DNA from 2 places in the Bariatricus sp. HCP28S3_D3 genome. Region 2 is predicted to be linked to the other one. Evidence: predicted binding sites of a transcription regulator. Region 2 holds the regulator's gene; the other holds the start of a gene.
What was found. The regulator HrcA, encoded in region 2, represses chaperone genes, less so after heat shock. The targets are predictions, from matches to a motif close to TGTTAGCACTCNNNNNNNNNGAGTGCTAACA.
Positions count from the first base shown of each region.

Region 1: ACTNB3_RS06410 (co-chaperone GroES) is a predicted target of HrcA. The motif match lies at 2,017-2,047, and genes of this name have one in related genera.

Region 1 is NZ_JBQHTK010000006.1:309-5,742, reverse strand. It holds gene groL (chaperonin GroEL) at 54-1,667, opposite strand; gene ACTNB3_RS06410 (co-chaperone GroES) at 1,721-1,993, opposite strand; gene ACTNB3_RS06405 (flavodoxin family protein) at 2,186-2,803, opposite strand; gene ACTNB3_RS06400 (MATE family efflux transporter) at 2,885-4,219, opposite strand; gene truA (tRNA pseudouridine(38-40) synthase TruA) at 4,414-5,157, shown strand; partial or broken gene ACTNB3_RS06390 (DapH/DapD/GlmU-related protein) at 5,201-5,434, opposite strand, start outside.
Region 2 is NZ_JBQHTK010000003.1:111,754-140,031, forward strand. It holds gene ACTNB3_RS04080 (phosphoribosylformylglycinamidine synthase) at 1-326, opposite strand, end outside; gene ACTNB3_RS04085 (TIGR01906 family membrane protein) at 453-1,196, opposite strand; gene ACTNB3_RS04090 (LysR family transcriptional regulator) at 1,281-2,189, shown strand; gene ACTNB3_RS04095 (ATP-dependent DNA helicase) at 2,193-4,565, opposite strand; gene ACTNB3_RS04100 (TIGR03915 family putative DNA repair protein) at 4,652-5,419, opposite strand; gene ACTNB3_RS04105 (putative DNA modification/repair radical SAM protein) at 5,394-6,731, opposite strand; gene ACTNB3_RS04110 (P-loop NTPase) at 6,949-7,785, opposite strand; gene ACTNB3_RS04115 (Rid family detoxifying hydrolase) at 7,810-8,187, opposite strand; gene ACTNB3_RS04120 (MATE family efflux transporter) at 8,334-9,743, opposite strand; gene ACTNB3_RS04125 (iron-containing alcohol dehydrogenase) at 9,706-10,890, opposite strand; gene ACTNB3_RS04130 (DUF6465 family protein) at 11,097-11,561, opposite strand; gene dnaJ (molecular chaperone DnaJ) at 11,969-13,162, opposite strand; gene dnaK (molecular chaperone DnaK) at 13,261-15,132, opposite strand; gene grpE (nucleotide exchange factor GrpE) at 15,243-15,935, opposite strand; gene hrcA (heat-inducible transcriptional repressor HrcA) at 15,962-17,005, opposite strand; gene hemW (radical SAM family heme chaperone HemW) at 17,168-18,382, opposite strand; gene lepA (translation elongation factor 4) at 18,384-20,198, opposite strand; gene holA (DNA polymerase III subunit delta) at 20,249-21,244, opposite strand; gene ACTNB3_RS04170 (DNA internalization-related competence protein ComEC/Rec2) at 21,241-23,490, opposite strand; gene ACTNB3_RS04175 (GerMN domain-containing protein) at 23,495-24,418, opposite strand; gene ACTNB3_RS04180 (sensor histidine kinase) at 24,453-25,922, opposite strand; gene ACTNB3_RS04185 (response regulator transcription factor) at 25,879-26,568, opposite strand; gene ACTNB3_RS04190 (helix-hairpin-helix domain-containing protein) at 26,581-27,198, opposite strand; gene ACTNB3_RS04195 (hypothetical protein) at 27,195-27,335, opposite strand; gene ACTNB3_RS04200 (DMT family transporter) at 27,340-27,777, opposite strand; gene ACTNB3_RS04205 (aspartate aminotransferase family protein) at 27,838-28,278, opposite strand, start outside.

The DNA of each region.
Region 1 (5,434 bases), on a different contig from region 2:
CGGGTATCTTGTTTTAGAGAGGGATATATCATATGCAATTCGTACATATGTAATTAGTACATATCCGGTGACGGCTGTGCTGCCGGAGCCGGTTCCTTAATGTCTGCTACTGCTGCTTCTGTTGTAAGAAGGGTTGCTGCTACACTAACCGCATTGGCAAGTGCATTCTTGGTTACTTTGACAGGATCAATGATTCCTGCTTCCATCATATCTACATAGGTTTCGTGAACCGCATCGAATCCGATTCCTACTTCACTTTCTTTCACTTTATTGATCACAACTGCACCTTCCAGTCCGGCATTGTCAACGATCGCATAGAGTGGCGCTTCCAGAGCTTTTGCAATGATTTCTGCTCCGGTCTTCTCATCACCGGTCAGTGTTGCCGCAAATTCATCCACTTTTTTCTGTGCATGAATGTATGCGGAACCGCCTCCGAAAATAACTCCTTCTGCTACCGCTGCCCTTGTGGCATTCATGGCATCTTCCATACGATATTTTGCTTCTTTCATCTCGGTTTCTGTTGCCGCTCCGACACGGATCACTGCAACACCGCCGCCCATTTTTGCGATACGATCCATCAGTTTCTCTTTATCGAAATCGGATGTAGTCTCTGCCATCCGTCTCTTCAGATTTTCGATTCTAGCTTCTACATCTGTTTTATTTCCGGCGCCGTCTACGATCGTTGTATTTTCTTTTGTTACCTTTACAGATTTTGCACGGCCTAACATATCCATTGTTGCGTCCTTAAGCTGGATTCCGATGTCTTCCATGATAACCTGTCCGCCGGTAAGCGCCGCGATATCCTGCAGCATTTCTTTCCGGTTATCACCATAACCAGGAGCTTTCACAGCAACCACTTTAAGTGTTCCTCTGAGACGGTTTACGATCAATGTCGTAAGGGCTTCTCCTTCTACATCTTCTGCAAGAATCAAGAGCTCTCTTCCTTCTCTCATAATATTTTCAAGAATCGGAAGGATATCCTGAATATTGGAAATCTTACGGTCTGTCATCAGGATGTAAGGATTTTCCATATTGCAGACCATCTTTTCCTTGTCGTCACACATATATCCGGAAAGGTATCCGTTATCAAACTGCATACCTTCTACTACATCGATGTCCGTCTGCATTGTTTTGGATTCTTCGATGGTGATCACACCGTTCTCACCGACTTTTTCCATTGCATCTGCAATCATTTCACCGACTTCTTCATTTCCTGCGGAAATGGCGGCAACTTTTGCAATGTGTTCTTTGCCGGTTACCGGGCGGCTCATTTCTTCCAGAACAGAGACAGCCACGTCGGAAGCTTTCTTCATTCCTTTTCTAAGGATGATCGGGTTAGCTCCTGCTGCGATATTTTTCATTCCCTGATTCACCAAAGCCTGAGCGAGAACTGTTGCGGTCGTAGTTCCGTCTCCTGCGATATCGTTCGTCTTGGTAGCAACTTCTTTGACCAGCTGTGCTCCCATGTTCTCATAACGATCTTCCAGTTCAATCTCCTTCGCAATAGTAACACCGTCATTCGTAATCAGTGGTGTACCGTAGGACTGATCCAGAACCACATTCCTTCCTTTTGGTCCAAGTGTTACTTTTACGGTGTCTGCCAGTTTATTGACACCTGTCTCCATTTTCTTTCTTGCATCAATGTCATATGTAATATCCTTTGCCATGATTTATTCCTTCTTTCTTACTTTCTCAAATTCAATCTGATTTTATTCTTTTCTTATTCAACGATTGCAATGATATCATTCTGTGATACGATCACATATTCTTCGTCGTCCACCTTGATCTCGGTTCCCGCATACTGGGTACAGATGACTCTGTCTCCTTCCTTGACCTGCATCTCTTTTCCGTCTGTCCCGGGGCCGACTGCAATGACAACTGCTGTCTGTGGTTTTTCCTTGGCACTGTCTGGCAGGATGATTCCAGATTGTGTCTTCTCTTCTGCTTCCTGATGTTTCAAAACAACTCTGTTTCCTAATGGTTTTAATCTCATAAAAAATAACCTGCCTTCCTTTTTGTTAGCACTCTTTTGCGTTGAGTGCTTAGATTGTTTCCAAAAATATATTACTTCTTTTTCGAAGTAATATATTTTATTTTTAAACTATTTATTTTTGAATTATTATAGCACTTAATTATTGTTTGTCAACAGAGTTTATAGATTTTTTATAACTTAAATTTCATGTAACTAACGAATAAAATTCGTAGCCTGCTTTGCTTCTTTCTCCGGCAGACCATACTTTTCTTTTCCGAGTGCAATAGATTTCATAAGGAAGCTCATGTTGCGTGCCAGTGTCCTCATGCTCTGGAGTCCTTCTGCATCTCCTGCTGCTTCTCCCGGCAGGCGTCCGTGAATGCTGTTCCAGTACTGACCGGATGCTACCGGCATTCCGCTGATCGTGAAATACTTATTCAGCTCATCAAATGTGGAGGAGAGCCCTCCTCTTCTGGCTGCCACGACACTGGCTCCTACTTTCATGGTCTTGTCGAACGGAGTGCTGTAGAACAGACGATCCAGGAACGAGATCAGGGTCCCGTTGGCAGACGCATAATAAACAGGGCTTCCGATCACAAGTCCGTCACACTCTGCAAACTTCGGTGCAATTTCGTTAACACAGTCATCAAATACACATTTTCCTAATTTGGAACATCCGCCGCAGGCTGCACAGCCGCGGATGACCTGATTTCCGACCTGCACGATCTCCGCTTCGATGCCCTCCTGCTCAAACACATGTTTCATCTCGTTTAATGCGATAAATGTATTTCCTTCTTTGCGCGGGCTTCCATTGATCAATAACACTTTCATTTTGTATTTCCTCCTTTATGATTATTGTTTTTTAACATACGGTTCATTAAATCCATTATATCAGTTTTCAGAACGATTTGGCTATGTAAGATTTTCATTTCTTTGCATCCACAGGTACAGCACAACACAGATCACAACCGACACCAGGGATCCGGTCGCTGTTGCCAGCCCCATCGGGAGCAACGTATTCGGGAAATACCTGGATGCCAGATAGGCAAGCGGAACCCGGGCACATACGATCGAGATCGAATTGTGCAGGAACGAAAAGGATGAACGTCCATATGCGCAGAAATATCCGCTGAAACAGAAATGAATTCCGGCAAATACGCAGTCCCACACATAGCCGTGCATATATTCGCTGCCGAGACGGATTACCTCGGTATCTGTTGCAAATAGTCCTACAAACCATCCCGCGGCAAACTGCATGACAACCACTGTGGCAAGTCCAAAGGAAACACACATCGTGATGGCATACCACAATGTCTTCTTCGCGCGGTCATGTTTTCCGGCACCGATATTCTGTGCCGCCAGTGCCGAAACGGTTGACAGCATGGAAGATGGAACCAGGAACAAAAAGCCAATGATCTTCTCCACAATTCCCACCGCAGCCGCATCATTTAACCCTCGCTGATTCACGATGATCGTTATAATGATGAAAGAAATCTGTATGAAACCGTCCTGCAGTGCAACCGGAATTCCTATCTTAAGCAATTGTTCCATGATCAGTTTCTTCGGACGAAAATAAGATTTCTTCATCACAATACCGCTCTGCCGCTTTCGAATGATACACAGGGATACGATCACACTGATCGTCTGGGAAATCGTCGTTCCAAGTGCAGCTCCCGCCGGTCCCAGTCCCAGACCACCGATGAACAGATAATCCAGAATGATATTTGCCACACAGGCGACTGCCACAAAGCACATCGGGCTTCTGGAATCCCCCATCCCGCGGAAAATGGAACTGATGATATTATAGGCTGTGATGAACGGGATCCCGATAAAGCAGATGGTAAGATAGAGGATCGTCCCCTGCACCGCTTCTTCCGGCGTGGACATCACCGCAACAATCGAGCGGACCAAAAGAAGCAGGATGACGGTGAGTGTCACCGATACTCCCATGAAGAGCGTGATCGTATTTCCGATCGCCATTGACGCCTCCTCTCTCTTCCCGGCCCCGACCGCTTTACCGATCATGACCGTGGAGCCCATGGCAAGACCTACGATCATGACTGTGATCATATGCATGACCTGGCTTCCGATGGACACCGCCGTTGTGCTGGCCACACCGTTATATTGACCTATGATAAATAAATCTGCCATTCCATACAGTGTCTGTAAAAAATAAGATAACAGGAAGGGCAGTGAAAAAGATAAGATCGTTTTAAATACGCTTCCGTTTGTCAAGTTCTTTTCCATTTCGGACACCTCACATTCGTAATCATACAAAACGATTATAAACGCTTTGATACCATTTGTGAACTGCGTATTTTAGCTTTCTTCCGTTCCTTATTGCCAGACTGTTGCAATTAACTTTGGTTTACAGTCTTTTCCTAAATTCTTCTTTTTGGTATAATTAGTCTGTTCAGAATAAGTTATAGGAGACATTTTTTATGAATCAGAATTATAAATTTACCATAGCCTACGACGGGACCCGCTATTCGGGCTGGCAGAGTCAGGGCAATACCGATGCAACGATCCAGAGAAAGCTGGAAGCCGTGCTTTCCAGAATGACCGGCTCGTCCGTGGAAGTAACGGGTGCAGGCCGTACCGATGCCGGTGTGCACGCAAAAGAAATGACCGCAAATGCTGTATTGGACACGGATCTATCGACTGCGCAGATTCGGAAATACATGAATCAGTATTTGCCCGCCGACATCAGTATACTGGAAGTCCATGAAGCATCACCGCGCTTCCACAGCCGCTACATGGCTGTCGGGAAAACATATGAATACACCTGCTATGCCGGACCTGCCAAGCCGGTATTTGACCGGAACTATGTCTATATACTCGACCGGAATCCGGATATTCGAAGCATGCAGAAGGCTGCCGCATATCTGACCGGTCAGCATAATTTCAAAAGCTTTTGTGGAAATCCCAGATTTAAAAAATCAACCGTTCGCACGGTTGATTCTATTCAGATCGTCCAGAAAGGACCTTATATTATATTTACTTACCACGGCGACGGATTCCTCCAGAACATGGTCCGCATTCTGACCGGAACCCTTCTGGAAGTGGGTTTCGGAATGCGACAGCCGGAAAACATGAACGACGTGCTGGATGCCGCCAGCCGCAAAGCAGCCGGATTTATGGCACCGGCCTGCGGACTATGCCTGGTTAAAGTGGATTATCAGTAGATTGCCGCTTTGGAGCAAGTACGCCGAATCGTATTTGAATTTATTATCTTTCCTGCCCGGTGACCTGCTCCCAGGCTTCCTCATCGAATTCTCTGTCCTTGAAATAGAGTTTTCTGTCCGCTTCGGTGATCTTTCGGATGACTCTGCACGGGTTCCCGGCCGCAACGGACCAATCCGGAATGTCTTTCGTGACCACGCTTCCCGCTCCGATCACGACATTATCCCCGATTGTGACACCCGGACAAATCACGGAATTTCCGCCGATCCAGACATTATT
Region 2 (28,278 bases):
TCCTTAATAAACTGCACACACTGGACTGCCGAATCCGCTCTCTGGTCGAACTGTCCCGGAAGGAATTCCACAGAAAAAATACGGTCATTCTCTCCATGTGGAAAATCTTCATGATAAAGAACATCTACCGGTGGTTCTGCAAAAACGCCATTACATGCTCTGTCAAATGTGGCATCCGAGAGATTCTCCACATCATAACGAATCAACACCCTTACATTTGTAACCGATTTGATTCCGAGGTAACTCTTCACTTCATGTCCAAGTTCCTTCGCCTGAACGGCAAATTCAGGTTTTTTCTCCACATACACTCGTTTTACACTGTTCATAATTTCCTCCATTAGTTAATCATATTTTAAACTGCGTGAGGCAGCATAAGTTACTGCATAATCTTATTCTATCACATTCATTTTTATAAGTATAGTCAATATATCTAAACTGTTTTATAAGTTTTTCTAATTAACATTCTCTTCTTTTCTGTCCAATCGTTTACTTATCACACAAACAATAAGAGATCCCAAAAGCATAACAATAAAGATAACAGCAATCCGGATAACCATGTCAAAGAAGAATCCTTCCGGGAGCATTCGTATCATATAGTCATATTCCGGATCGAACATCCACAGATCATTGTCAAAAAACAATTCATGAAAAATCACGAAGCATTTCGTAAAGTTTTGCGAGATCAGAACGCCCAGAGCCACAATAACAACTGCAAAAACCGCGAGTATCCGCTCATACATATACGGTATGATTTTTTTCCAATTTCCTTTGAGCGCAAACAATGCAATAACTCCTGCAATAAGAATAATAAACGTTGCTCTCCTCAGGGATAGTCCACCCAGAAACAGTCCCTGCACATCTTCCATATGCAGTCTATCCTGTTCATTAAAAAAATCCTGTCGTTCCCCTTCTACCATTGTCTCGATACTTAAGACCTCTTCCTTTCCTCTTAGATAAGACATCATATATTCTGTGACTTCCATGATGTCCTCCATTTCCATATCCAGCTGCTCCTCAACTCCGTATTTACTGTATTCTTTTTCATAAAAATCAAAATCACTGTAAATACCGATTTCAAAACTGCTAATCAAAAATATAAAAATCAAGCTCAGAGCAATTACACCACCCAGAAATTTATGAAGCCATGTTTCACCTATAATTTTCCCGTTGTCTTTTCTTCCTGTCGCTTTCTTCATGATTCCATCTTTCCTTTCGATCTCTCTTGTTTTTTTCTTCCACATCTCTTATAATACAAATGAGTTTTATAAGGAGGACTAATAATGGATATTAATTACGAATTATATAAAGTGTTTTATTATGTGGCCGATACTCTGAGCTTCTCAGAAGCATCCAAGCAGCTCTATATCTCTCAATCTGCCGTCAGCCAGTCCATCAAAGCCCTGGAGAAGAAGCTGGATCAGACTCTTTTTATAAGAAGTACGAAAAAAGTACAGCTCACCCCGGAAGGCGAGATTCTTCTTCGCCACATTGAACCGGCGATCCACCTGATCAAGCGCGGCGAGGCTCAGATTCTGGAATCCGCCACCACCGGCGGACAGATCCGAATCGGTGCAAGTGACACCATCTGCCGATACTTTCTGGTTCCCTATCTGGAACGCTTTCACAGAGCTTTTCCAAATGCCCACATAAAAGTGACCAATGCTACATCTATTAAATGTACCGAACTTTTGGAGACAGGTCAAGTGGATTTGATCGTAGCAAACTATCCAAACGCATACCTCGGCAATCTGGTCTCCATAAAAAAAATAAAAGAATTTCAGGATGTATTTATCGCCAATCACGCATTTCGCGAATTGAAAGGACATCCCTTATCCTTAAAGCAGCTTCTGGATTACCCAATCATCATGCTGGACAAAAAAAGCACGACAAGCGAATTCCTTCACTCTCTGTTTCAGAAGCATCAGCTCGATCTCGTCCCGGAGATTGAACTCAGCAGCAACGACCTGTTGATTGATCTTGCAAGCATCGGTCTGGGGATCGCCTTTATCCCGGATTATTGTTTTCCGTTAAAGTCCGACGATCTCTTCATCGTTGAGACTACCGAAAAACTTCCAAAAAGACAGCTTATTGCCGCCTATAACGAACATGTTCCCATCTCAAGAGCGGCTCAGGCTTTTCTTAATTATTTTGACGAACCTGTCATCTCCCAAAATCCTGATACGATCTGACTTTTAGGCATTCTGGCTATCCCAGAATGCCTTCACTTTCTCCTCCACATCTTCTAAAACGCAGGCTCCACAATCCTCCCATTCTCTTGGAAATATCTCCCGGCACCGGCGCTCCCGAAACCGTTCATCCAAAAGGAGAATCACACCTCTGTCCTCTTCCGTCCGGATTACTCTTCCTGCTGCCTGCAGCACCTTATTCATTCCCGGGTACAGATATGCATAGTCAAATCCCTGTCCGCCGTCTTTGTCAAAATAATCCTTGAGAATCGCTCGTTCACTGCACACCTGGGGAAGGCCGGTACCAATAATAAAGGCACCGATCAGTTTTTCTTCCGCAAGATCAATGCCTTCCGAAAAGATTCCTCCCATCACGCAAAAACCGACCAGACTTCCTTCGCGCACTTCCTCAAATGTTTCCAGAAAAATCTCTCTTGCTTCTTCGTTCATATAGTGAGATTGCAGAATACACTCCGTCTGACCATCTCCCATCTCGCACCGCATTTTCTCAAAAGCATCATATACAGCTTCCATAAATTGATAGGATGGACAAAACGCCATATAGTTTCCCTGCTTCGCGCGAACAGTCCGCCAGATATATTCCGCATATCGCTTATACATATCTTCCGTTCGCTTCTTATATCGTGTACTGACATCCGTTCCGTTTAGTATCAAACGTCTGCTCTGGTCAAATGTAGATTCCGCATAGACCGCATAATTATCCTTGTCCGTGCTCAGCAGCTTTTTATAATACTGTATTGGCAAAAGCGTTGCCGAAAAAAAGATCGTACTATTCCCCATATCCAGATATTTCTGGAGATTTGCCGCCGGATTGACACAGAAAAGCTTCAACATAAATCTCTGATCCTTCTGCATTTGCGAATAGATCACATAATTTTCATCCAATGCCTCATAAATACTGATGAAGGAACGAATCGAAAAATAAAAATCCCGGACAACATCCGCCACGTTCCTGTCCTGACAGTTCTCCAGGAACGTTTCAATCCTCGGCATGAGATTCATTAATTTCAGGTAAATATGGGAAGCACTGCTCACCACCCGATAATCTTCACATTCCTTCTTCATTGCCAGTAGAAGCTTATTACACTCATCCAACCTTTTCGCAAGTTTATAATCAAGCGTCTTCACCAGTTTTTTCACATTCAGAAAATCTTCTTTGTAGATCTCTGCACTGTACATCTGTCTTCCGCGCTCGACAAGATTATGCGCTTCATCAATCAGAAAAATATACTCCCCCGATACTCCTTCGGAGAAAAACCGCTTCAAATGTGCATTTGGATCAAATACATAATTATAATCACAGATCACAGCATCTGCCCATGTGGATACATCGAGTCCCATCTCAAACGGACACACACAGTGCTTTTTCGCCTGTTCTTCCAGCGCTGCTCTGCTCATCTCGTCCGTGGAAGTAAGCAGTTCGTACACCGCGTCATTTACACGGTCAAAATGTCCTTTTGCGTACGGACAGTATTCCGGATTGCATTCCGTCTCATCGCAAAAACAGATCTTCTCCTTCGCCGTCAGCGTGATCACCTTCATTTTCAGTCCCTGCTCTTTCAGGATTTGAAACGCCTGCTCGGCAACCGTTCTTGTGATCGTCTTCGCCGTCAGATAAAAGATCTTTTCCCCCAGCTCCTCCCCGACTGCTTTCACAGCCGGAAACACTGCCGATAACGTCTTTCCGACACCGGTCGGTGCCTGAATAAACAGTTTTTTCTTTCTCAGGATCGTACGATAAACGGATGCCGCCAGCTCTTTCTGTCCTTTCCGGTACGAAAAAGGAAACTGGACTCCTTTTGCAGATGCGTTCCGCTTTCTGCGCCATTCCACTTGGAATTTCGCCCATTTTTCATATTTCATGATCAGTTCATCAAACCACAGTTTCAATTCTTTGCAGTCATAGGTATAACAGAATCTCTTGATCTCCTCTGTATCCATCTGGCAGTACGTCATCTGCACACCGATAAAAGAAAGGTCTCTCTGCTCTGCATACATCCAGGCATAGCATTTCGCCTGAGCAAGATGTACTCCCACCGGCTCTTTGATTTCATCCAGCTCACAGAGTACTCCTTTAATCTCATCAATTGTCACTACGTCCGCCTCTTCCAGAATCCCGTCTGCGCGTCCCTCCACTTTCAAGCAGAAACCGTCACATGGGATCTCCTTTTTCATCGACACCTCCGCGTGATATCCCGCACCCATGCTTCGCTGAATCTTTCTATGGATCTTTCCACCCATCTGCATGGCTTCGGCATCCAGAATTCCTCCTGTTCGATTGTCAATATCGCCTTCCCGTAAAATGAATTCTACCAGATTCCGGACCGATATTCTGATCACCGGCATTTCCTGTTCCATCTCATTATCTCCCGATTCTTACATTCTTTCTATATCTTAACACGAAACAGAATCGAGAAAAAGCATTACGTGATATTTTCACTCCATTAATTCTGGAACTCCACGATATTTTTTCTGTACCAGATCGGCAGATGCTGTCTCTGGCGCACATAACTCTCGCGCTCATTGATCGAGATACTCTCAAAAAACCCTTTCCATAACTTCTGGATTTCCATCTCCGATTCGGACAAACGTTCCAGTATCTCCATATCCGCCTCGATTCCAGAGATCAGGAACCAGCTCTTTCTTGCCTCATGTACCGCAAAAACCTCATGTGTACCGTCAAAGATTAACCAGTTTTCAAGTGGCAGCCGATCTGCAAAATGCGGTGCGATACACGCAAGTATCTGACTTTTCGGATCGATTCTGGCAAATAGTATTCCGCTTTCCAATTCCTTAAAACGCAGAAATTCTTTGAAATAATGTGCTTCATTGGAAACCTTTCTGCTAAGCGCAAATACTTTCTCTACGGAAGGACTGGTTAGATTTTCCATGATCCTGGTACTATCCTTCAGCCTTCTGGCCGCAAACATCGTCCCCAGTATCGCATCTCCTTTGGCTGGATCAGACGAAAGAGCCGCATGATACAGTTTCCAATATGCATCCATCCCAAGGTGGTTCTTGATCATCTTCTCAACCGCGATCACCTTTTCTTCCCTTTCCTCACACTCCGTGTATTCACAAAACAGCTTTTGTTCAACACTGCCTTTAAAAGCAATTCCTGCATCCCCAGTTTCTCTTCTCTCCTTCCAGGCATCATACACCGCCGAAAAAATCCCGGTGATATCATCATGACAGACATAGATTTTCTGCACATTTCCCACTTCCTTCCACAGCAAACGAATCTCCTGAGAATCTCACATCATCAAATAACGACAGCTGCCTGTAATTCATCCCAATCACAGAATCCGGCAACCGTTCTTTACCGTCCAGAATATTCCTTGTTATATAATCCTGATCCATACGCACCGGATACATCATCTTGCCACTGCACGTAATAAAATACAGTGCTCTTTTCAGCACGACTCCCATTTTCTTAAGATCCGCAAAATCAACCGTCCCAAGCCTTCTTGCCTTTACGATCCGGGACGCCGACCGGTATCCAATCCCCGGAACTCGAAGCAGCATGTGGTAGTCCGCCCTGTTCACCTCAATCGGGAACTCCTCCAGATGGCGGACTGCCCAGTCACATTTAGGATCCATCAATACATTAAAATTCGGATTCTCTTCATCCAACAATTCATCCACATGAAACTGATAGTAACGCAGCAGCCAGTCCGCCTGATATAACCTGTGTTCTCTCAGAAGCGGCGGGCCACTATCTGTTTTGACCGGAAGCGCTTTATCTTCGTTCACGGGAACAAACGCCGAATAAAACACTCTCTTCAGTTCAAACTTCTGATAAAGTGCCTCCGTCACCTGCATAATCTGAAAGTCAGTTTCTGGAGTTGCTCCGATAATCATCTGCGTACTCTGCCCTGCCGGCACAAACTGCGGAGCATGCCGGTATACTGTCAATTCCTGCCTATTTTCTTTTCGCTTTTCCTGCACCAGCCTCATGGGAGTCAGGATATTCTTCCGACTCTTGTGCGGTGCAAGAAGGCGAAGACTTTCTTGCGTTGGGAGTTCCAGGTTCACACTCATTCTGTCTGTAAGATATCCCACCTTCTGAATCAGTTCCTGACTCGCCCCCGGAATGGCTTTCACATGGATATAGCCCTGAAAATTACACTCTTTTCTCAGCTTATACAGCGTCGCATAGATCAATTCCATTGTATAATCCGGACTCTTTAAAATACCGGAGCTCAAAAACAATCCCTCTATATAATTACGTCGATAAAACTCCATCGTCAGCTTACAAACTTCATCGGGAGTAAAGGAAGTACGGATCACATCATTGGATGAACGGTTCACACAGTATTTGCAATCAAAAATGCACTCGTTGGTGAAAAGGATCTTAAGCAGTGAAATACACCGTCCGTCTGCCGAAAAACTGTGGCAGATTCCTGCTTTCTCACAATTCCCCATACCGGTTCCGTCTCCTTTCCTGTCCACACCGCTGGAAGTACACGCCACATCATACTTTGCTGCATCCGACAGTATATTCAGCTTCTCATACAGGTTCATCTCCGTCTGGATCCGCACTTTTCATTCCTCCTTATTCTCCGTTCTTCGATCTTTGAGCATTTGCAAACTTACGTTCCGAACATTTGTTCTTTTATATAGTAACATATTCAAGTCGATTTATCAATATCTGAACCATATTTTTCTCATATGCGAAGCAACTAAAAAAAAGACGCTCCACATTACTGTGAAACGCCCCATTTTTATCATTGCCGGACTCCTACTGGAATCTTTCAATAATATTTGTCAGATATTTATTTTCAGCCTCATAGAACTTCTCCTGTTCTACGATTTCAGCCAGCTGAGGATCAATCGGCATTTTTCCAAGCACTTCTGTTCCAAGATTTTCCGCGATCTCATCAATGTGGCTCTCTCCGAAGACGGAAATCCGCTTTCCGCATTCCGGGCATTCCAGATAACTGTAGTTTTCTACAATTCCAAGAACCGGAATATTCATCTGTTTTGCCATATTGTATGCTTTCTCCACAATCATCTGTACCAGATCCTGCGGTGATGTGACGATCACAACTCCATCGACAGGCAAAGACTGGAAAACGGTCAGCGGTACATCACCGGTTCCCGGCGGCATATCGACAAAAAGGAAATCCAGATCTCCCCACATTACATCTGTCCAGAACTGAGTTACAACCCCCGCAATGATCGGTCCTCGCCAGATCACAGGATCAGACTCTCTCTCAAGGAGCAGGTTGACGGACATAATCTTAGTTCCGTCTTTAGCAATACATGGGAACATACCTTCTTCATTTCCGACTGCACTTTCGTGCACTCCATACATTTTCGGTATAGACGGTCCTGTGATATCGGCATCCAGGATTCCGACCGTGTATCCCTGGCTGATGGCAAGCCGTGCAAGAGATGCAGTCACCATAGATTTACCGACTCCGCCTTTTCCGCTCACCACGCCGATTACTTTTTTCACCTGTGAATACGGATTAGCCGGTGCTTTCATATCTTCTTTCTTGCTTTTACACGAGCCTGCGTGCGCACAGGAAGAACACGCCTCCGGTGAACATCCGCTGTTCTGCTCTTCTGCCATAATTCTCAACCTCCAAAATATATATTATTCTTCTACCACAGCAATGACTTCAACTTCGCAGAGAAGGTTCTTCGGAAGCGTCTTTACTGCAACACAGCTTCTTGCCGGTTTTGATGTAAAGTATTTGCCATATACTTCATTAAAGGCAGCGAAGTCTCCCATATCACTTAAGAAACAAGTCGTCTTTAAAACTTTGTCAAATGAACTTCCTGCTGCTCTTAATACCTCTCCAAGATTCTTACAAACCTGTTCTGTCTGCTCTTCAATGGTAACAGCCTCGACCGTATTTGTCTCCGGATTGATAGCGATCTGACCTGCAGAATAAAGGATGCCATTGTGTACATATCCCTGTGAATAAGGTCCTAATGCTTTTGGTGCTTTCTCAGTTGCTACTGGTTTCATAATCTCGTCTCTCCTTTTCCTGGTATTTTCTATGAAAATGCCGTTTTATACTATAGTTTTTGAGCTCTCGTCAAGCCCCCGGAACCATAGTACTAGAATACCATAGCTTTCGGGAAAATCCAATCCTTTTTCCAAATAATCTGTAACTAATCCATTGCCAGTTCTTCCTGCTCCCTCGTTACATTTTTGATCCATTTATACCCCAGGAAACGCTTGACAGTGATCGGCACCTTGATCACTTCGTCACTCATCAGTAATACATAAACCACCGGAACACTGGCCCGAAAAACGAACGCTGCGATCGCTCCGAGCAGGATGGAACAGCACCACATCGTAGTTGCATCCAGACGAAGTCCGAATCTGGTGTCTCCCCCCGAGCGGAACACCCCCACCACAAGTGTTGTATTAATAGCCTGACACAGCGCGAAATAAGACATAACAAAAAACATAAACATCAGGTAACTCTTTGCTTCCGGAGAAAGTGTCATAAATCTGCTCACTGCCGGAGCCGAAACCAATATGATCCCCGCGGCAATGAATCCAGTGATGACACTCAGAACCGCAAATCTTCTGCCATATGCTTTCGCGAGCTCATACTGTCGCTCTCCGATCGTTTTCCCCAGATAGATTGCCGTCGCATTCGAGACACCGAAAACAACCACTGTGGAAAGTTCTCTTACCACCTGCACAACAGAATTTGCCGCGACTGCTGCACTGCCGAGATGTCCGATCACCGCCGTATTGGCAGAGCTCCCCATTCCCCATACCAGCTCGTTCAAAATAACCGGAGTCGCGTAGAACAAAAAGTCTTTCAACAGCACTTTATCAATGTTCCACATGTCGCTCAAATGAAAACGGACCACTTTATTTCTGAATTTTGCATACCATATTACAATCATAAGTCCAAGGATTCTTGAAATCAAAGTTCCGATCGCCGCTCCTTCAATTCCCATCTTTGGGAATCCCATAAGCCCGAAGATCAACACTGCGTTGACTATAATATTCACTATAAGTGAAGCACCGTATACGACCGTCGCGATTACGACCCTCTCAATGCTGCGCATAATATACAGATAGACCTGAGTTGCCGCCATGATTACATAAGAAAGCGCAACAATCCTCAGATATTTCACGCCTTCCGCAATGACTTCCGGGTCATTTGTATAGATCCGGAGTAGTGTCTCAGGGATCAGTTCGGCTGCCAAAGCGAAAGCCAATGCTCCGCCAATACCGATCAGCATGCCCATCCCCAGGATTTTTTCAATCGTCCGGGTATCCTTTTTCCCCCAATACTGCGCAGTCAGCACCGTAGCTCCTGACGTAGTTCCGAACAGGATCAGCGTCATGATGAACTGAATCTGTCCGGCAAGCGATGCTCCGGAAAGGACCTTCTCCCCAACCCGTCCCAGCATAAATACATCGGCTGCCTGAACCCCGACATTGATCAGGTTCTGCAGCGCCATCGGAATGATAAGCAGACATACCTGTTTATAGAAATTTTTCCAGTTAATATCCATCTTATCTTCCGTTTGCCGACTGAAAGATTTGATAAACATCGTTTACATCTAACTCCTTTATTTTCGATAATTTTACCGTTCCGCCTTTGGTTGCGTTCATTGCCAGTTCCATCAAAGTATCATCACTGAGTGTCCCGATTTCAAGCTCTTTCAAATTCACCGGCATTTCCAGGCTGCGGAAGTAATCCACCGTTTTCCGGATTGCCTCCCGCGCTGTCTCCACAGCATCTTTTCCCTGAATTCCCCACACTTTCTGACCGTAATGGCAGAAACGATCCACATCATATCGATATACATACTCTGCCCAGGATCCCCACATTGCAGACAAAGTCGCCCCATGTGCCAGATCATATTTCGCTCCGAGAGCATGTCCGAATTTATGCACACAGAAATCTTTTTCTCTGCCAAGCCCCGTCAGATCATTATGCGACAGACTTCCGCACCACATAATCTCACTCATCGCATCATAATCCTCTGGATTCTTAAATCCTTTTATTCCATTTTCGATCATGACCCTGAGAAGCCCTTCTGCGATTTCATCTGTCATCTGGTTTTTCTGATTAGGAATGAAGTATCGTTCCAACGTATGCATCATAATATCCACAACTCCACATGCAATCTGATATGGTGGCAGAGTAAATGTCAGTTCCGGATTCATAATCGCAAATTTGGGGCGGTTAAATACCGTGGTAATTCCACTTTTTTCCCCGGTCTCTTCATTTGTCAGAACAGAAGATGAGCTCATCTCACTGCCGGCTGCCGCAATCGTAAGTACACATCCCATCGGAAGAGACCGGGTAAGTGGCACTTTCTGCGTCCAGATATCCCATAGCTTTGTTCCCGGATTCGCTGCCCCATGTGCAATTGCTTTCGCCGTGTCGATCGAACTGCCTCCACCAACGGCCAGGATAAAATCCGCCCCGAACTCCAACGCCTTCTGAACTCCCCGTTCCGCATATGCGAGTCTCGGATTCGGTTTCACTCCGCCAAATTCTTCATATGTAATTTTCTCTTCTCGCAGAGCATTTTCAATCGTTTCCAGAAGACCGCTTTTCACGACACTTCCTCCTCCATAAACGATCAGCACTCTGTGTCCGTTCCATTTTTTCACTTCTATTCCCGCCTGAAGATGCGTCTTGCTTCCAAACACAATTTCAGTAGGTGTATATTGTGTAAAATTCTGCATTATTCTCCTCCGTTCTAAGATCGTCGCAGATCTTACCTATATTCTGTTGTTTTATACAATCATGGGAAAATCAGGACCGATTCCAGTTCATACTTCTATTAGAAAAAAGAAATGATTCTGTTCGATTTTTCCGGAGAAAAGAATTGCTTCTCTTCTTTCCGGAAAACGAACAATGGCAATATACATTCACTAACTACTATATAATTCTACAGCCAGATCTTACCGGTTGTTTCACCGTTGATTACATAATATACAGCGTAATCTTCCGGTTTGATATAGAGTTCCATGGACTTGATGTCTGATACTTTGTGTTTTGCCTTTGTCCATTCTTTCTTAACTGCCGCAACCATATCTTTCGTATTTACTTCTTTTTCACCATACTGCAAAACAATTTCTGTCTTGATTTCTTTCTTAGTTGCCTCTTTTCTTGTCTTAGCTGCTGCTTTCTTTACATCTTTCACAGTCTTCTCTACAGCTTCTTTCACGTCTTCTACCTTCTCTTCTGCCATTTTTACCGCTTCTTCTGCCATAGCTGCTGCAGCTTCTTTTACTTCTTCTGTCTTAACTTCTACAGCTTCTTTTACTTCTGCTGCATTAACCGGGGCTTTTGCTTCTGCTGCTTTTACATTCTTATCAATTACTGCTTTAGAACGTTTGCTTACTCTTGCCATATTTAAATATCCTCCTCGATTCTAAGTTACTGCATGTTGCCACATAACAAAGTACAAAAACCGAAAAAATTTTCCTCGGAATTTGCTTACCGCGATATTATACCACAGAAATTTCAAAAAGTCACATTGATTCCCAAGATATATTTGACTTTCAGCCTTTTTTAATGTAGAAATTTTTCTCAATTTTACTGTATTAATTATGCAAATTGTGCTATAATATTTATATTGCAAAGAAAGGAAGGTAACATTATGGTATTATTGGTTGGCATTATCGCAGTTGCAATCATCGCAGCTATCGTTACCGCCTGTGTTACTTCAGTAATTGGTGGCATCGCCGGCAGCGAATTGGAAGAAGAAGAATAAAAATATGCGTTTCATGTGGGATGTTCACACGAAACGCATATTTTTTATTCTTCCAATTCTTCTAACTTTTCCTTCACCTTATCCATGAAGCCTTTTTTCTTATTCTTTGTTTTTCCTTCGGGTTCTTCTTCCTGATTCAAAGAATTCCCTGTCAATTCATCAAATTTGCGAAGTGCCTCTTTGGCCTCTGCACTTAATTTTTCCGGTGTCTGAATCACAAGCGTGACATAATGATCTCCACGTACCTGCGGATTTCTGAGTGAAGGAACACCTTTTCCTTTCAGACGCACTTTCGTATCGGTCTTTGTTCCCGGTTTTATATTATAAAGCACATCGCCATCAATCGTCTTAATTCTTACGTCACCACCGAGCGCTGCCTGTGCAAATGTAATCGGTGCTGTTGAAAACAGATGTACATCCTGTCTCTGGAAAATCGGATGCCGTGAAACAGTAACCTCGACCAAAAGATCTCCTCTCGGACCTCCATTCACCCCAGGTTCTCCCTTTTCGCGAATCCGTACGCTCTGTCCATTATCAATACCTGCCGGAATAGAAACCTTAATCTTCTTTCGACTGGACGTATATCCTGTTCCGCCACAATCCGGACATTTTTCGCGAATAACCTTACCTGTTCCCTGACACTCCGGACAAGTCTGTACATTCTGTACTGTTCCGAAGAACGACTGGGATGTATAGACTACCTGTCCTTTTCCACCGCATCGGCTGCAGGTTTCCGGACTTGTTCCCGGTTTTGCCCCGGTACCGTTACATTTACTGCACGGATCTTTCAACACAACCTCCAGTTCCTTCTCACAGCCAAACACAGCCTCTTCAAATGTAATTCTAACACCTTTTCGAATATTTGCCCCTTTCATAGGACCGGTATTGGCACGGCCTCCTCTTCTGCCTCCGCCAAATAAATCACCAAATATATCGCCGAAAATATCGCCGAAATCTGCGCTGTTAAAATCGAATCCTCCGAATCCCCCGGCTCCGCCGGCACCTCCTTCAAAGGCGGCATGTCCAAACTGGTCATATTGACGACGTTTTTCGGGATCACTCAGTACTGCATATGCTTCAGAGGCTTCTTTAAACTTTTTTTCGGCCTCGGCATCCCCCGGATTCATATCCGGATGGTATTTCTTGGCCAAAGCCCGATATGCTTTCTTCAATGTCGCCTCATCCGCATCTTTGGAGACACCAAGGACTTCATAGTAATCTCTTTTTGATTCTGCCATAACCCTACCTCATCACTTCTACTTTTTCGTATGCATAGCAACAAATCTGCAAGACGGATTTACCCGCCTTGCAGAAAATAATTTTGTTAAACAAGAACTTAAACTTCTCTATAATCTCCGTCTACAACGTCATCTCCGTTGTATCCTTCCGGTGCCGGTCCTGCTTCCGGAGCCGGTCCACCCTGTGCTCCTGCTGCGCCGGCTGCAGCACCAGCCTGCTCATAAACCTTTGTGAACAGCTTCTGTGCACTTTCCATCAGTTTTTCTTTTGCAGCCTTGATCTCAGCGACCTGAGCATCTGTCATTTCATCGCCTGCTTTTGCAAGCAAATCTTTCAGAGTCTGAACATCAGCTTCTACTGCGCTTCTGTCAGCAGCATCGATCTTGTCACCAACTTCTTTCATTGCTTTCTCGGTCTGGAATACCATTGCGTCTGCGTCATTCTTGGTGTCAATTGCTTCTTTACGCTTCTTATCCTGTGCTTCGAACTCAGCAGCTTCTTTTACTGCACGATCGATATCTGCATCGGACATATTAGAACCTGCTGTGATCGTAATATGCTGTTCTTTTCCTGTTCCCAGATCTTTTGCTGATACATTTACAATACCGTTTGCATCGATATCAAATGTAACTTCGATCTGCGGGATTCCACGCGGTGCCGGCGGAATTCCGTCCAGTCTGAACTGTCCGAGGGACTTGTTGTCTCTTGCGAACTGTCTTTCACCCTGAACAACGTTGATATCAACTGCTGTCTGGTTATCTGCAGCAGTAGAGAAAATCTGGCTCTTCTTGGTCGGGATTGTTGTATTTCTCTCGATCAATCTTGTAGCAACACCACCCATTGTCTCGATGGACAGTGACAGCGGAGTTACATCCAGAAGAAGGATGTCGCCTGCGCCGGCATCTCCAGCCAGTTTACCGCCCTGAACGGATGCACCAAGGGCTACACACTCATCCGGATTCAGAGATTTGCTCGGTTCTTTGCCTGTGAGACGTTTTACTTCTTCCTGTACAGCCGGGATACGGGTAGATCCACCTACCAGAAGTACCTGGCCAAGGTCAGACGCTGTGATACCTGCATCAGACAGTGCACGTCTTACCGGTTCTGCTGTCTTTTCAACCAGTTCATGAGTTAATTCATCGAATTTAGCTCTTGTCAGGTTCATATCGAAATGCTTCGGTCCTTCTGCTGTTGCAGTGATGAACGGAAGGTTAATATTAGTTGTTGTTGCAGACGAGAGCTCTTTCTTTGCTTTTTCAGCTGCTTCTTTCAATCTCTGAAGAGCCATCTTATCTGTAGAAAGATCTACACCTTCTTTTGCCTTGAAATCTGCAAGCATATAGTCTGTGATCTTCTGATCGAAGTCATCTCCGCCAAGTCTGTTGTTACCTGCTGTAGATAATACTTCGATAACGCCGTCACCGATCTCAATAACGGATACATCGAATGTACCACCGCCAAGGTCATAAACCATGATCTTCTGTTCTTTTTCATTGTCCAGACCATAAGCAAGTGCTGCCGCTGTAGGCTCGTTGATGATACGTTTTACATCAAGACCGGCGATCTTACCGGCATCCTTGGTAGCCTGACGCTGTGCATCGTTGAAATATGCCGGAACAGTGATAACTGCTTCTGTAACCTTTTCTCCAAGGTATGCTTCTGCATCTGCTTTCAGTTTCTGAAGAATCATAGCTGAAATTTCCTGCGGAGAATATTTCTTTCCGTCAATGTCAACTTTATGGTCTGTTCCCATTTCTCTCTTGATAGAAGAAATTGTCTTTTCTGCGTTTGTAACTGCCTGACGTTTTGCAGGTTCACCTACCAGACGTTCTCCTGTTTTTGTAAATGCTACGATAGACGGTGTTGTTCTTGCACCTTCTGTATTTGCGATTACAACCGGCTGACCACCTTCCATAACCGCTACACAACTGTTTGTTGTACCTAAATCAATACCAATGATTTTGCCCATTATGAAGACCTCCTAATATTTTAAAAAATTTGTTTACTTACTTTGTTTATATAGAGTATATCTGCATCTTCATGTGTAAATATACAAACTATTTCATTCATTCTGCTATTTTAATTAGCAACCTTTACCATGCTGTGTCTCACAACACTTTCACGATACATATATCCTTTCTGGAATTCCTCGACCACGACATTCTCTCCGGCCTCTTCATCTTCAATATGCATCACTGCATTATGAAAATCCGGGTTAAATTCCTGTCCGACCGCCTCAATCGGTTTCACACCGATGCCTTCCAGTGTTGTCATAAGCTGCTTGTAGATCTTATCCATTCCCTGCACAAACGGATCTTCTTTGTTTTCCTCAGCTACAGACTGCAGGCCGCGTTCAAAATTATCAACGACCGGAAGAATCTTTTCCACGATATCTTTTGCACCGATCTCATACATGGCTGATTTTTCTTTCTCAGTCCGCTTTCTGTAATTATCGAATTCTGCCATCTGTCTGGTAAGCTTATCTGTCAGATCTGCAATCTGCTCATCCTTCTTGTCTTTTTTATTCTTTTTTTCAAAAAGCTTTGATTTTTTCGGCTCCGCAGTTTCTTCTGTTTTTTCTTCTTCCTTCGCATCTGCTTCGCCGGCCTCTTTGTTCTCACCTTCCCGACTTTCTTCGGAATCCTCTTCCTTATCATTTTCTTTTTCAGCAGCTTCTTCTGCTTCCGCTTCCATGGCGGCTTTCTTTGCCTCTTCCACTGCTTCTTTTACCATTTCTTCATTACTCATCTGATTATCCAACGGTTCTGCCACCTTTCTCCTTTCATAGTCCGGATGTTCTAACCATCCCTGTGGAAAATCTCATCCAGTTCCGCCATCAGAGTCTTTAACGTCTTCATTACATGTTCGTAATCCATCCGCTTCGGTCCAATGATTCCAATGGTCCCCTGCATACCCTCACCAAGCTCATAGGTCGCTGTGACAACACTGCAGTCCTTCATCTTCTCCACATTGGATTCATTTCCGATATAGACCTGAATGTCTTTATTCTCGCTGCTGGCCATCGTCTTTGATACCAGCGCTGCCAGCTGCTGCTTTTCTTCGAAAGCACTGATAATCTCCTGAGCGCTCTGCTTATCGCTAAGCTCCGGATATTTAAAAATATTCGTTGCGCCGCTGGTGTAAATCTCCATGTCATCATCAAGCTGTATCACATTCGCCACTGCATCCAGCACATTACTGACCACTTCACTGTGAATCCCTGCCTGTTCCTTCAGTCTGGCGATCATTCCGAGATTGATCTCTTCCACCGACAGTCCGATCAGTGCCGTATTTAACAGCATATTCAGTTTCAGCAATGCTTCGTTATCCAATGGCTCTTCCAGTGTAATAATCTGGTTCTTTACGATATTTCCATCCATCACAATGACGACGACCAACTGGTTCTCATCTACCTGTGAAAGCTGGATGAACTTCAGCTTATTCCTGTTATATACCGGAGAGGAAATCATCGTCGCGTAATTGGTGTTCGTTGCCAGTACTTTCGCGACCTGCCTTAGGAGCTGATCCATCTTATCTGACTTCTCCAGCATCTGTTCCTTGAGTTCTGTGACCTCCTGCTCTTTCTGGCTCATCAGCATATCTACATACCATCGATATCCTTTATCAGATGGAATCCTTCCCGCCGATGTGTGAGGCTGCATGATATAACCCAGTTCTTCCAGATCCGCCATTTCATTCCGGATCGTTGCAGAGCTTAAGTTCAGATCCGTATACTTGGAAATCGTTCTCGATCCCACCGGCTCTCCGATGTCTAAATAATTCTTAATGATGGCATGAAGGATTTTCGTTTTCCGCTCACTAAGTTCCTGTATAGACTCCATCTGCACCCTCCTTTGTTTTATTAGCACTCGGTATATTCGAGTGCTAACATCATCTTCGCTTATTAATGTATCACTCCCAACACGCTTTGTCAACCCACTTTATAAATATTTCATAGTTACACTTTTTTATCGCAAAAGGACTGCCATATGACAGTCCTTTTCTCAAAACATAAACTCCACAAATACCGTATTGCTCACATCGATTCCCTGTTCTGTAAGCGCGATACGGTCCTCATGTTCTTCTATAAGATGCATACCTTTCAGTTTCCGGATCGGTTTTCCGTAGACCGCTTCGATCCCGGTTCCAAAGGCTTCCTCAAATTCTGTTTTCGATATGCCTTCCGTCATGCGCAGTCCGAGAAACATGAATTCCTCCATCTCATCTTCCAGGCTGAGTTTTTCTCCGGAAAATTTTTCTTCAAAATTATCCCTGTATTCCGTCATCTTTTCCGGATTACTGTATCTTGCCCCTTCAAAAAATGTGGCGGCACCCACGCCGAACCCCAGATACGGCACTCTTCTCCAATACCCGCAGTTGTGCCTGCATCGGTATCCGGGCTTTGCATAATTGGAAATCTCATACCGCTGATATCCCGCACCGACGAGGATCTGCTCTGTCTGATGATACATCTCCCGTTCTTCCTCCTCCGTAGGAAGCGCAGGCCACGGCAGATTTGCACCCTTTCTTTTCTCACATCCCGACTCCGCCCTTTCTTCCCGTCCTGCATCTTCCCCGTACCTGTCATAGAATAAAGTTCCGGGTTCGATGATCAGACTGTATGCAGAAATGTGCTCCGGCTCCAGAGCCGCGACTGTTCTCAGTGTTTCGGTCCAGCTCTCCGCCGTCTGACCCGGGATCGCCGAAATCAGATCAATATTGATATTGTCAAATCCGCACATCCTCGCACTCCTATAGGCCTCAAGGAATTCTTCATAAGTGTGTATCCTTCCAAGCATCCGCAGTTCTTCATCATGGACAGACTGTAGTCCGATGCTCAGCCGGTTCACACCGGCATCTTTATACGCTTTCAGTTTTTCATCCGTAACCGTACCGGGATTCATCTCCATAGAAATCTCCGCATCCGCAGAAATGTGATATTGATCCCGAACCGTATCAAGAATCATCCGGAACTGGTCTCCGGTAAGAAGAGAGGGAGTCCCTCCTCCAAAGAAAATGGAAGAGACCTGATACTCTTCCACTTTTCCTGCATTTGTCCTGATTTCCTCACACAGAATCTGTACATATTCTTCCCGCTCTTTCTCGCCTGCGGGCGCTGATAGGAAATCACAGTAGGCACATTTCTTCAGGCAGAACGGAATATGAATGTACAGTTCCAAAGGCTTGCCCGCCCCACCTGATATTTGTTTTCTTTCCATATTATTTCTTATCATCCAATTTCAGAACACTCATAAATGCTTTCTGCGGAATTTCTACATTTCCCACCTGACGCATACGTTTCTTTCCTTCTTTCTGCTTCTCCAGAAGTTTCTTCTTACGTGTGATATCACCGCCGTAACACTTCGCAAGAACATCTTTACGCAGAGCTTTGACCGTCTCACGCGCAATGATCTTGCTTCCGATCGCTGCCTGGATCGGGATCTCGAAGAGCTGTCTCGGGATCTCTTCCTTCAGCTTTTCACACATCTTTCTTCCCCGGTCATAAGCGCTTCCTGCAAATACAATGAAGGAAAGTGCATCGACTTCTTCTTTATTAATGAGAATATCCAGCTTGACCAGCTCGGACCTCTCATACCCGAGAAGTTCATAATCAAAAGAAGCGTATCCGCGTGAACGGGATTTCAGTGCATCGAAGAAATCATAGATGATTTCATTCAAAGGCAGGTGATAGTGAAGCACCGCTCTTGTCTCTTCGATATATTCCATTCCCTGGTACACGCCCCGTCTTTCCTGGCACAGATCCATGATCGCGCCGATGAATTCCGATGTTACCATGATCTCCGCTTTGACGACAGGTTCTTCCATATATTCAATCTCCGCAGGGTCCGGCAGATTAGACGGGTTGGTAAGCTCGATCACCTCTCCGTTTGTCTTGTGTACTTTGTAGATAACTCCGGGCGCCGTCGTAACCAGGTCCAGATTGTATTCCCGTTCCAGACGTTCCTGAATGATCTCCAGATGGAGAAGTCCCAGAAAACCGCAGCGGAAACCGAATCCAAGCGCCAGTGAAGTCTCCGGCTCAAACTGAAGCGCCGCATCATTTAACTGCAGTTTCTCTAGCGCATCCCTCAAATCCGGATATTTGGAGCTGTCCGCAGGATACACTCCGCAGTACACCATCGGATTGACCTTCTTGTAACCCGGCAGCGGCTGATCGCAGGGGCTCTGTGCATTCGTCACCGTGTCACCGACACGCGTATCCTTCACGTTTTTCAGACTGGCTGTAAAATATCCTACCATCCCGGCTGACAATTCTTCACAAGGAATAAACTGACCCGCTCCGAAATATCCCACTTCCACGACATCCGCCGTTGCCCCGGTCGCCATCATTTTGATTGGTGTTCCCTTTGCAATGCAGCCTTCCTTGATCCGGCAGAATACGATGACCCCTTTATACGGATCGTAGAGTGAATCAAAGATCAGTGCCTGAAGCGGGGCGTCCGGATCTCCCTCCGGTGCCGGGATCTTCTCCACGATCTGTTCCAGCACTTCTTCCACATTCAGACCGGTCTTTGCAGAGATTCTCGGTGCATCCTGTGCTTCAATCCCGATCACGTCCTCAATCTCTTCAATCACACGTTCCGGTTCTGCACTCGGAAGATCCACCTTATTGATAACAGGCATGACATCCAGATCATGATCCAGTGCGAGATATACATTTGCAAGCGTCTGTGCCTCAACCCCCTGAGCGGCATCCACAACCAATATCGCACCGTCACACGCGGCGAGACTACGGGAAACTTCATAATTAAAATCCACATGTCCCGGAGTATCGATCAGATTGAAAATGTATTCCTCCCCGTCTTTTGCCTTGTAGACGGTGCGGACTGCCTGGGACTTGATCGTGATCCCTCTCTCCCGCTCCAGGTCCATGTTGTCCAGTACCTGTGCCTGCATTTCCCGGCTGGTAAGAAGGCCGGTCATCTCGATGATCCGGTCTGCCAATGTAGATTTCCCGTGGTCGATATGCGCAATTATACAAAAATTCCGAATTTTCTTTTGATCCATATGCATAGCCCTTTTTTCGTCTCCTTATCCTATCTTTCTCATATCCTGTCTGTATATTATGATACCTTTGGTTTTTTCCGGCTGTACTGTACCAGAAAGAGCTCGACCGACAGGACATCTCCCATTCTTCCTGTCTTGACATTCTCCTCGGTCTGCACGCCCGCCTCGACGATCTGCCGAAGCTCTTTTGCGGAAAACGCCTGTGCCTGTGCCCGGTATTTTCCCACCAGGAACGGCATGATCCCGGCTTTGGATGCCATCTCTTTGGATGGAACTCCCTGATTTTCCATTTCCTTGATTTCCATCAGAATGCGGAACTGTCTGGTCAGCAGATACAGGATCCGCATCGGCGGTTCTTTCAGCGTCAGCAGATCATAGTAATAATCCAGCGCTTTCTTCTGTTCCTTGTTCGCCACCGCATCCACCATGTCGAAGATGTGGTTTGTAATCTGGGTCGTACAGATCGCGTCTATGTCCGCCACCGTGATCTCCGTATGATTCAAGCAATAGCAGAACAACTTTTCCAGCTCTTTCTGGATGTTCTCCATGTCATTGCCCACCTTGTCCAGGAAATATCTGGCGGCAGATTCCGTCATATTCTGATTCTCTTTTTTTACCATACCGAGAATCCAGCGCACCAGAGTCTTCTCATCCTGGCGTTTCAATTCTACGATCCTTCCTCTGTCCTTTACTGCCTTGTACAGCTTGCTTCTCTTATCGATCTCCTCCTCGACAAAGATCAGAAACGAAGTCTGAGGAATCTCTTTCAGATACTCTGCCAGTTCCGGCACCGAGCTCTTGAAGAACCCGGTATTTTCCATCACGATCAGTCTTCGCTCGGCAAAAAACGGCATCGTTTCGGCAAGGTCGATCACCTCCCGGGGATTCGTGTTTTTCCCTTCATAATACGCATAATTCATGGTATCTCCTTCGGAGACCATCGCTTTTACAAAACGATCCCTGTACTGTTTTTTCAGATAAGCCTCCTCCCCGTATAGGAGATAGATCTGTTTAAATTGTCCGGTTTTTAAATCTTCATTCAAACTCTTCATGGTCTCAGTATACTATATTTCTCCCCGTCTGTACATAATTTCACTGCATGTCCGTCTTTCGTATTATATAAGCTGACGCCCCAATTTGCAAGTCTTTCCAGCACTTCTTCGTGCGGATGCCCATAGCGGTTCTTCTCTCCGGCCGACACCCAGGCAGCATCCGGCCTTGTTATTTCAAGAAGTCTTTCCGATGTCGCATTTCTCGATCCGTGATGCCCGACTTTCAGCACTTCGAATCTGTCCGAAAGCTTTTTTTGCTCCTGAAGTTCCCCAATCCTTGCCGACACCGTATCTTCTGCGTCATTTTCCAGATCACCGGTAAATAGCATATCAAATCTGCGATAGCGAAGGGCAAGGACCATGGAGGCTTCATTGCCCGGCTCCGGCATCTCTTCTTTCTCCTTCTCGTCTCCCGGCCAGATACAGAAAAGCTCCATTTCTCCTTCCCGAAGAATCTGCCCCGCTTCGACCGTGTAGACCTTTGCCCCGTATTCTGTGGCAGTCTGTGCAAATTCATACAGTTTTTCATCCCAGAAGCGTTCCCCGGGAAGTACGATCCGTTCGATTCGGATCCCGTATTTCTGTCGTTTCAGCATTTCCTCAATTCCTCCAAGATGATCGATATCCCCGTGGGAGACCCACACATAATCCAGCTTCCCGACACCTTCGGATTTCAGAAACGGTTCGATCCGGTATTTCCCCACATCACTCACTGTGCTGCTCCCTCCGTCGATGAGGTATGTACCACCTTTCGGTCCTCTGAGGAAAAATGCATCCCCCTGTCCAACATTCATCATATAGATTTCCAGCTCTCCCGCCCTGCCGTGAGGGAACCCCATGAGCAAAACCGCTGCCAAAATTCCTGTATAAGCGGCTTTCTTCTTCCCGAATCTAAAACATGCCAACATGACGGCCAGTACCATATAGTATGCCAGAATCTGCACTGTCCCCGGTCTTCCTGCGACCCATCTCGCACCCGGGATCTCCAGCATGATCCTGCTTCCTTCTTCATAAATTCCAAGAATCAGACCGCTTATTCCATAGGAGATGCGTGCCGGCCACAGTCCCCCAGAAACTACCGTTCCAGTCAGGATCCCTGCGAAGCCGCATGCGAGCACGATTCCCGCAAGCGGAACCGCAAGCAAATTCCAGAATATGGAATAAGGACTGATTTCATAATAATAATACAGCATGATTGGAAGCACTGCCAGCTGAACCGACAGCGACATTTTTATGGTGCGTTTCCATTTCGCCTCCCCTTCTGTCTGCCAGAAGGGCAGAATCAGGTAGACACCGAGCACGGCGCCGAAGGACAACAAGAATCCCGCGTCAAAGAGCTGCAGAGGATTGAACGACAACATCAGCAGCATGGCCGTTCCCGCCGCCGTCAGTCCGTCGTATTCCCTTCCCGTCACCTCTGCCCCCATACGGATCAGAAACATCACGGCAGCTCGGACTGCCGATATACTCCCTCCTGTCAGCACCGCGTACAGGATCAGAACCGCACAGCTTCCTCCCGCCGCAAAAGTCCTTGTAAAAGAGGCATGTCTCAGGATTTCGTATATTCCCATCCCGACAAAAGACACATGAAGACCCGAGATCGCCAGCAGATGCCCGATTCCGCTTTTCTGATAGTTTTCCCTTACCTCCTCATCCATATACGCACGGTCTCCGAGCATCATGGAGCACAAGACTCCGCCCTTTTCTTCGCCGAGATACGCAAGAATCTGCTCTGCCGTTTTCTCCCGAATATCACTCATCCATTCAAGAAGACGGTATTTCCATCCCGCTTTTCCCGTAAATGCCCGGATTTCTTCAAGCCTTGCCTGTTTCAGCGCTCCTGTTATTCCCTGTTTTCGATAATAAAATCTTTGGTTAAAATTCCCCGGATTCGGGGCATTCTGAAAGAAAGAAATGGTTCCAGACACCCGGATATACTGCCCGTATTCCGGAACCCGTTCCTCCTGCCCATTTGATAAATAGACCAGCAGATTATCTTCTGCCTCAATTTCTGATTCGCCTTGTTCCTGCATTCTGATCCCTTTAAGGTACAGAATCCAGATGTCTTCTTTTTTTGTTTTCCGATAAATCTGACCGCAAAGCCTTACCTTATCTCCGTCTGAATACAGCCTTTCAAACTCCGATTCTCCCAGAACCGGAAAAATCCGGCTCCCGCCCAGATAAAACATAAGAGCGATCACTCCTGCTGCCACACATGCCGCACAGCATATTTTTCTATGTCTCAAACTGTTATTTTTCCTCCACAATATCCAGATTTCTGCTAAGAGGCTCACTCAGTTTGATACTTTCCTGGAACATGACATTGCTGTCACCGTTAATCGCAATCTGAACACGACTTACCGAACTACACTCCGTCACGGAATTTACGATCGAGTAGATCACCGTCTCCGGCTGCACGCCCGGCGTCGTATTCTTCAGACCTTCATTAAAATTCAGATAACAGATCCCGTCTTTGATCGAAGTGCCAAGGAGCTTTGTCCCTTTCGGGATCGTGGCCTGCAGATCATTGCCTGTGGGACCTTTGATCAGCTTCTCCACAATGACTCTTTCCTTCGCCTGATTCGAATTGTAACGGACATCCATCTCTTCTTTCACCAGCGCAGAGCCGTCACTGTTTGCAAAGTACAGGGTCAATACCGTGTCCTGAAAAGAATTGATCGCCGATCCTGTATTCTGTACAAAATCTTCGGCCTGGAGGAATCCGTATTCTTCTCCCGAGCGGTTCGCAAGCGGTTTCTCATCCACATAGAACGCAACCTGATCCACCTCGTCAATCTGCGTAAGGGAACGTACCAGTGCCGCCCGACAGAGCACTTCCTGAACCGGATCCATGTCCGCATACGCTTCGTTAAAATAAAGCAGCAGCTTCTCGTCTTCAAGGACATAGCGCTCCAGATCAACATCATTCGGGATCGCCGGCTGCTCTTCAATCGAGTCATCTGCCGCCTTCAGATCTTCGATCATCTCGTTCACCGCTTTATCACTATCTTCCGTCTCTCCCTGGTACGCCGTCTCCACAAGACCGGTGCCATCCTGGTTGATCCGGTACAGCTTATACGGAGAATCCGCCTCATCCTTCCTTTTGCACCCGGCCGATGCCAGAATACCCAGGACAAGGGCGACATACAAAATGATTTTCTTCCTTCTTCTCATTTCCATCCACTTCTTTCTGTTTCCCACTGCCTCTCTACTGGGCAATGTAGGTGAGCGGGATCCTGACCGTAAATGTCGTCCCCTCTCCCGGCTCGCTGTGCACCTTAATCGCTCCTCTGTGCATGATCACCGCGTTGCGGGCTATAGAAAGGCCCAGTCCGGTCCCTCCGATTTCTCTGGAATGCGACTTGTCCACCCGGTAAAACCGTTCGAATATATGCTCGGTATCCTCTTTCGGAATTCCGATTCCGGAATCCGCAACTTTCAGATAGAAATACTTGTGATCCGCATTCAGCTCAACATGAACCCAGCCGTTCTCCCTGTTATACTTGATTGCATTTTCAACCAGATTGGAAAGCGCAAGCGAAAATTTCACTTCATCCACCTCTGCCGTAACAGAGCGAAAGCTCTCATACACCAGTTCCACATTCTGGCGTGCCGCCAGAGGACGCAGCCTTTTCAGAATCCGCTCCACCAGCTCGTTGATATTCTGGCTCTGCACGTTCAGGCCGGCGCCTTTTTTGTCCATCTTAACCAGTTCCAAAAGATCATTGATGATTTTATTTTCCCGCTCAATCTCTTCTGAGAGGTCTCCCATAAACTCCTGATACAGCTCCACCGGCACATCCGGCTGTGCAAGAAGTGAATCTGACAGAACCTTCATGGATGTCAGCGGTGTCTTCAGTTCGTGAGAGACATTGGCCACAAATTCTTCCCTGGAAGCATCCAGCAGCTTATAGCGGTCCCACAGCCTGTTAAATGCCAGTGAGATCTTCTCCGTCTCATTGTATGCATCTTCATGAAGGTAATTATCTCCGTATCCGGATGCCATTTCCTCGATCGTCTTTGACATCCTTGTAAGCGGACGCACCAGAAAAGAAGCCGATAATCCTGCGGCAAGAAGGACGATCAGGAAGATCGTCAGAGATGCAAGATACGCCTTGCTCTCCAAAGCCGCCAGTTCATCCCGGATCGAATCGGTGGACACACTGACCAGCATCATGCCGGGAACACGCCTGTCCCCGGAACTCACGATCGGCGTCGCCACCTCGATATAGCGGTTCTTTTCATCATAATTGTTGCTCTGCTCTCCGCGAAGACAGCGCACCACATCCGTAGATATGATCGTCTTCCCTTCATCCAGATTATATGTATCTTTTACGATACGGAATTCATCATTGATGACCATGACCCGTCCGCTGACAATATTGGACAGCTGCGTAAGCTCAGCATTGATAACCTCGGAATCTGTATGTTCCAGATAATTAGAATTGATTAACTGATTGCCCAGAATCGTACACTGATTCTGAATCTCTGAAGTGCGCACAGATACCAGTCTCTGTTCATATCTTTCCAGAATCGCGCTCTTTAAGAACAGGCACGTCAGAATCGTACATACGCCCATAAGCAGTACAATGCGCACTCGCAGACTTTTTAAAAACTTTGGTACAAATTTTAATTTAACCCCTGAAATAATAACCAACTCCCCACTTCGTATAGACATATTTCGGGTCACTCGGATTCACTTCAATCTTCTCGCGCAGTCTCCGGATATGGACATCCACCGTACGTGCATCTCCCGGGTATTCATATCCCCAGACAATATTCAAAAGATTCTCTCTGCTGTACACCTTATTCGGATTCATCGCAAGAAGTTCCAGAAGATCGAATTCTTTTGCAGTCAGGTTCAGTTCCTTCTCTCCGGAAAATACTCTCCGGCTCTCGCAATCGATCCTGAGATCCCCTTTCACGATCATCTTCGATGCCACCGTGCTTCCTTCTCTTTTCCCCGTACGGCGCATGATTGCCTTGATCCTTGCCTTGACCTCAAGTATATTGAATGGTTTCGTTATGTAATCGTCAGCTCCGTATTCCAGCCCGAGGATCTTGTCCATATCCTCTCCTTTTGCAGTGAGCATCACGATCGGAACATCCGAGAACTCCCGGATCTGCCTGCACACTTCAAATCCGTCACACTTGGGAAGCATGACATCCAGCAAAATGATATCATACGCTTTCCTTCTTGCCATCTCCAGCGCCTCTTCACCGTCGTAGGCGGCATCCACTTCCATATCATCCTGCTCCAGACTGTAACGAATTCCTTTCACGATTAATTTTTCGTCATCCACTACCAACACTTTTCTGCCCATACTGCTGCTCCCTTAATTTACTGTAATATCATTTTTGATCTTCTCAAAAATGCCTTCTTTTATTCCCTCTATTTTTTTGATCTCTTCTATGCTTTGAAATCCACCGTTTTCTTCGCGATAACGGATGATGGCCTCTGCCCGCGATTCACCAATCCCGCTCAGAGATGTGAGTTCCTGCTTCGATGCCGTGTTGAGATTCACTCTTCCATCTTCGCTTTTCCCGGCATCCATTGTCCCTTTTTCTGTGGCAGAACCGGATTGTTCCGTTTCTTCCTTCGTCGGTACATAGATCTTCTGCCCGTCCGACAGAATCTCGGCCTGATTCCAGAACTCCCGGCTCGCCGCTTCTGTAAAACCGCCCGCCGCATCTATGGCCTGATACACGCGGTCACCATTCTTCAGTTCATAGACTCCGGGACACACTACCTGTCCACAGACATAGACCCAGATCGGTTCTTGTTCCGTCTCTTTCGTCTCTTCGCTTTCTTCCGGGACTTTCTCGTCTGCTTCCTGTTTTGTAATCTCGACTTCGGCAAACGCTTCTTCCCTGCTGCATCCCGCAAATATACAGCAGAAGTATAGAATCATAATTGCAAATCTTCGATACACTCTTTGTCTTTTCTGCCTCATTCTCTCTCCATTTCCATGCAGAGCCGCGACCCCTCGCCATACATTTCTTCCCTCCAGGTCTGAGGGAAGAATGTATCTGCAGCTAAGACAAGATTATTGTAACGAATTTCCATGAAAAACTCAACCGCTATTTCCATTTTATCATTTTCCTGCCAGTTGAAAAATCGCAACCCCGATCAGTGCCAGCGCCATTCCGCCCACCTTTTTCCAGTCCAAAGGTGATTTTTCCACTCCGAACAGCCCCAGAAGCTCGATCAGATACGCCACAATAAGCTGTGAAACTACGATCAAAAGTGCCGCCTTTGCAGGCCCGAGCTGTTCCATACTCTTAATGACCGTCCAGGTGATCCCGGCACCGATCACACCTCCCAGCAGTACATATTTCGGCTCCACCTTCGCAATCGAAGCAACGCTGTCCCTTCCCATGATCAGCCACATCACAAAACACAGTGCAAAGGCGCTCAGCTGCACCCATGCATTGCTGACCCACATCCCCGTAGTCTTTGTCACCTGTGTGTTAAATACTCCCTGTACACTCATAAGCGCCCCGGAAATCAGGGCAATCAGAAACCCGGTCATCGTTCTTCCTCCCAGTTTTTTCTTCTAAGAGTATGCCCGATGACCGGGTTATTATGCGTCTTAAGCCAATGCTTTTTTCAGTTTTTCGATCATCTCATCAATGTGTTCCTTCTCCACGATCAGAGGCGGAATCACACGGAGTACATTCTGTCCGGCCGAAATGATGAGGAGCCCTTCCTCCAGCGCTTTTTTCGTCACTTCCCCGGTCGGTTTCGTAATCTGAAGTCCCTGAATCAGACCTTTTCCTTTTACTTTGACCGCACAGTCGAATTCCGATACAACTTCTTCCAGCTTCTCAGTCAGATACGGCGCGATTTCATTGACGTGTCCAATCAGATCTTCCTTTTCAAATATATCAATGACCGTCTTGACCGCCATACATGCCAGCGGATTGCCGCCGTATGTTGTCCCGTGATCCCCAGGCTTCAGCGAATGCTGTGCCACTTTTTCCGTCATGGCAAATGCTCCCACCGGAATTCCATTTCCGATTGCTTTCGCCAT